Regions from separate parts of the Burkholderia cepacia complex sp. TUM26381 genome, predicted to be linked through region 2. Evidence: predicted binding sites of a transcription regulator. Region 2 holds the regulator's gene; the other holds the start of a gene.
The links. Region 2 encodes HrcA, which represses chaperone genes, less so after heat shock. Its sites were predicted from a motif close to TTAGCACTCNNNNNNNNNGAGTGCTAA; they were not measured.
Positions count from the first base shown of each region.

Region 1: ACWMMN_RS29595 (co-chaperone GroES) is a predicted target of HrcA. The motif match lies at 1,149-1,175, and genes of this name have one in related genera.

Region 1 is NZ_CM172007.1:2,873,316-2,875,786, reverse strand. Features, by position in the region: gene groL (chaperonin GroEL) at 1-813, opposite strand, end outside; gene ACWMMN_RS29595 (co-chaperone GroES) at 826-1,116, opposite strand; gene ACWMMN_RS29590 (lipase family protein) at 1,259-2,471, opposite strand, start outside.
Region 2 is NZ_CM172006.1:736,100-738,570, reverse strand. Features, by position in the region: gene hemH (ferrochelatase) at 1-464, opposite strand, end outside; gene hrcA (heat-inducible transcriptional repressor HrcA) at 600-1,622, opposite strand; gene ACWMMN_RS03495 (NAD kinase) at 1,754-2,471, shown strand, end outside.

The DNA of each region.
Region 1 (2,471 bases), on a different replicon from region 2:
CAGGATCCCGCGGATGTTGTTCACGACGAGCGTCGCGAGCGCTTCGCCTTCGACGTCTTCGGCGATGATCAGCAGCGGGCGGCCCGACTTCGCGACCTGTTCGAGCACCGGCAGCAGGTCGCGGATGTTCGAGATCTTCTTGTCGTGCAGCAGGATGTACGGGCTTTCGATCTCGGCGATCTGCTTGTCGGGATTGTTGATGAAGTACGGCGACAGGTAGCCGCGATCGAATTGCAGCCCCTCGACGACGTCGAGCTCGTCGGCGAGCGACTTGCCGTCCTCGACGGTGATCACGCCTTCCTTGCCGACGCGGTCGATCGCTTCGGCGATACGCTGGCCGATCGATTCCTCGCCGTTCGCGGAGATCGTCGCGACCTGCGCGATCTCCTTGCTCGTGGTGGTCGGCTTGCTGATCTTCTTCAGCTCGTCGACGGCCGCGGCAACGGCCTTGTCGATACCGCGCTTCAGGTCGAGCGGGTTGAGCCCGGCCGCCACGTATTTCTGGCCTTCGCGGACGATTGCCTGTGCGAGTACGGTGGCCGTCGTCGTGCCGTCGCCGGCGGCGTCGCTGGTGCGCGACGCGACTTCCTTCACGAGCTGCGCGCCGATGTTCTGCAGCTTGTCCGCGAGTTCGATTTCCTTCGCGACCGACACGCCGTCCTTCGTGACGACGGGTGCGCCGAAGCTGCGTTCGAGCACGACGTTACGGCCTTTCGGCCCGAGCGTGACCTTCACCGCGTTCGCGAGGATGTTCACGCCTTCGGTCAGCTTCGACCGTGCGATGTCGCTGAAAATGATTTCCTTGGCTGCCATGATTGCGCTCCGTTATTGATTGACGACCGCGACGATGTCTTCCTCGCGCAGCACGAGAAACTCGTGGCCGTCCACTTTGACGGCCTGGCCTGCGTATTTGCCGAACAGCACGCGCTCGCCGACCTGCAGGTCGGGCACGATGCGCTGGCCGTCCGCATCCTTGCGGCCCGGGCCGACGGCGATCACTTCACCCTGGTCGGGCTTTTCGGCGGCGCTGTCGGGGATCACGATGCCCGATGCGGTGGTGGTTTCCTGGTCGAGTCGCTTCACGATCACGCGGTCGTGCAAGGGGCGTAGGCTCATCTTTTCGTCCTGTGCTGATCTGTCGAATTTGGCTGGCACTCTTTAACAGAGAGTGCTGACGAGTATAAAAATGCGCGGCGACGCGATCCAATAACGGATTTGCACAAGCATTCGCGCCGTCGTGCAAAGCACCGGGAACCGGCTATTGCGACACGGCCTGCTGCGCGACCGGCGAGCAGACCGGGTGAATCGTCTCGCCGGCCAGCACGCGCTTCACGAACGGAATCGAATCGGCGAGCGATGCGTTGACGGTGCCGTTGTGCTCGCGGCCCGCATACAGGTGCGCCTCGACGGTCGTACCGGCCGCGCACGCATCCTTCGCGAGCGCGAGTTCGAGCGGCGCCAGCCCGTCGTCCGCGCCCGCGCCGATGAAAACGGGCGTGGCGATCTTCAGCGTCGGGTACGTCAGGTAGTCGTCCCACCATGCCTGCAGCCGTGCATCGCCGCTCGGTTTCACGGTGTTCGCGTGCGTGAGGTGTGCGAGTGCCGCGTCATCCTCGAGCGATGCGAGGCAGCCGATGCGCGCCTGTTCGAGGATCGGCAGCGCGCGCTCGGTCAGTACTTCATCGGCGCGCAGCGACGGGTCGATCTGCTGCGCGGACAGCACCGAATAGAACTGGTACGCGAGCGTCGGATCGACCCGCTCGGGATCGCGCCGGTATGCGGTGTCGAACTTCGGCAGCGACGCGAGCGTGGCGCGCGATGCGTTGTAGATCGTCCCGGTCGCGACGGTCGCGCGGATCGCGAGTTCGGGCGCATAGACGGGCGCGTAGCCAGCCGCTGCGAACACGGCCGAACCGCCTTGCGACTGACCGACGAGCACGACTTCGTTCGCGAGGCCCGGCACGCCGCCAAGCACCGCGCGCACGCTGTCGAGCAGCGTGTAGCTGTTCGAACGGTTGTTGAGCTGCGGATTCGGGCCGGGCGTGCCGAGCCCCTGGTAGTCGGTCGCGACCACCGCGAATCCTTGCTGAAGCCACGCGTTCAGGTAGCGCACGTCGCGATACGAGCGGCCGAACCACGACGGCGCGCAGATGTCGGCCATCCCGAACGTGCCGTGCGCCCACGCGACAATCGGCCAGCCGCCGGCCGGCGGCGTGCCGCGCGGCACGAACAGCGCGCCCGACACGGCAATCGGCGTATGGCCGCCGACGCCGTCGGTCGATGCATACAGGATGCGCAGTTGCCGGGCGGCGCTCGCGAGCCCGAGCGCCGCGGGCAGCGGTTCGGAACGCAGCAGCGCGCCGGGCGTGGCCGGAATGTCGCGATCCCACGTGTAGAACGCGGACACGCGGCCGTCGCCCTGCAGCGGATCGGGCACGGGAACATGGCCGGGAGACGCTGCGAGTGAAACG
Region 2 (2,471 bases):
AAGGCGGTGGCCGTGGTCGACGCCGAGTATTGCGGATACATCGGCATCAGCAGCACGCGCTCGACGCCCGCGCGCTTGAACTGCGCGAGTGCGTGCGAAATGCTGGGGCTGCCGTAGCGCATCGCGTAGTCGACCGTCACGTGATAGCCGTTCGACGTGAGCAGGTGCCGCACGCTGTCGGTCTGGCGCTCGGTGTACACGCGCAGCGGCGAGCCCTCGGGCATCCAGACGGCCGCGTATTTCTTCGCGGACGCGCGGCCGCGCAGCGGCAGGATCAGCGTGCGCAGCAGCACCTGCCAGACGGCCTGCGGAATCTCGACGACGCGCGGATCCGACAGGAATTCGGCGAGGTAGCGCCGCACCGCACGCGGCGTGGGCGCGTCGGGCGTGCCGAGATTGATCAGCAGCACACCGATGCGATGGGCAGCCGCGATGCTCGAAGGCGGCTCAAGATCGAAACGCATGGGCAAGAACGTGCTCGGGGCACGGGACCGGACGGCTCTCAATTATAGCGGGCCGCCCCGTGCCGTTCGGCCGACTGTCGGCGCGTGCGGCATTGCGACACGATGACGGGGCGGGATCAGGCTGCCGATTGCAGCCTATTGCTGGCTCAGCGTGAGCGACAGCAGGCGCGCGGTGATGTCGACGATCGGGATCACGCGGTTGTACGCCATGCGGGTCGGGCCGATCACGCCGAGCGTGCCGACGATCTGCCCGTTCACCTCGTAAGGCGCGGTGACGACGCTCATTTCCTCGATCGGCACGAGCGTCGATTCGCCGCCGATGAAGATCTGCACGCCCTGGGCGTGGCTCGACACGTCGAGCAGTTGCAGGAGGCCCGTCTTTTGGTCGAACACGTCGAACAGCTTGCGCAGCCGCGCCATGTCGGACGACAGATCCGCCACTTCGAGCAGGTTGCGCTCGCCGGAAATCAGCACGGTGTCCTCGGTGTCGGGCACCTCGGTACTGGCCGTCACGGCCGCGTGCATCAGCGTGGTCATGTCGCCGCGCAGCTGGTCGATCTCGTCGCGCAGGCGGCGGCGCACTTCGTCGAACGACAGGCCGGCGAAATGCGCGTTGATGTAATTGGACGCCTCGGTCAGCTGCGACGGCGAATAGTCGCGCGGCGTCGCGAGCATCCGGTTCTGCACGTCGCCCTCGGGCGTGACGATGATCAGCAGGATGCGCTTGTCGGACAGGCGCATGAACTCGATCTGCTTGAACACGTGGCTGCGGCGCGGCGTCAGCACGACGCCCGCGAACTGCGACAGGTTCGACAGCACGCTCGCGGCGGCCGCGACCACCCGCTGCTGCGGCTCGCCGGCCTGCAGCGTGTTCTGCACCTGCCGCGCGACGGCTTCGGCGTCGATCGGCGCCTCGACCGTCAGCATCGTGTCGACGAACAGCCGGTAGCCGCGCGGCGTCGGCACGCGGCCGGCCGACGTGTGCGGGCTCGACACGAGGCCGAGCTCCTCCAGGTCGGACATCACGTTGCGGATCGTCGCCGGGCTCAGCTCGAGCCCGGAATAACGGGACAACGTGCGCGATCCGACTGGCTGACCGTCGGCGATATACCGTTCGATCAGGGTTTTCAGGAGGGTTCGTGCGCGAGGATCTAGCATGGTGGAAAATTTTAGCGCAACCGCGCGACCGCGGCGAGTGGCGTCTCCCTCCGTTGCGCGGGCCGGCCCGATCCGGCCCCTTCGGCGCACAGCCGGTTCTTTTCGTCAACGAGCTATGGTGTAATGCCGGCATGAAAACCGGTAATCAGTTCAATACTGTCGCGCTCGTCGGCCGGAGCAACACGCCCGTCATCGCCGAGCCGCTCGCCACGCTGGCTGCCAGCATCGCGAAGCTCGGCTTCGAGGTCGTGTTCGAAGGCGATACCGCGCGCGAAATCGGCATCACCGGCTACCCGGCGCTCACCCCGGCCGAAATCGGGGCGCGAGCGGATGTGGCGGTGGTGCTCGGCGGCGACGGCACGATGCTCGGCATCGGCCGCCAGCTTGCGCCGTACCGGACACCGCTGATCGGGATCAACCACGGGCGGCTCGGCTTCATCACGGACATCGCCGCGGCCGACATGCACGCGCTCGTTCCCGTGATGCTGGCCGGCAAGTTCGAGCGCGAGGAGCGCGCGCTGCTCGAGGCGCGGATCATGCGCGACGGCGAACCGATCTACCACGCAATCGCGTTCAACGACGTCGTCGTGAACCGCAGCGGCTTCTCCGGGATGGTCGAGCTGCGCGCGTCGGTCGACGGCCGGTACATGTACAACCAGCGTTCGGACGGCCTGATCGTCGCGACGCCGACCGGCTCGACCGCCTACGCGCTGTCGTCGGCCGGCCCGATTCTTCACCCGCAGCTGGCGGGCATCGTGCTCGTGCCGATCGCGCCGCATGCGCTGTCGAACCGGCCGATCGTGCTGCCCGACGATTCGAAAATCGCGATCCAGATCGTCGGCGGGCGCG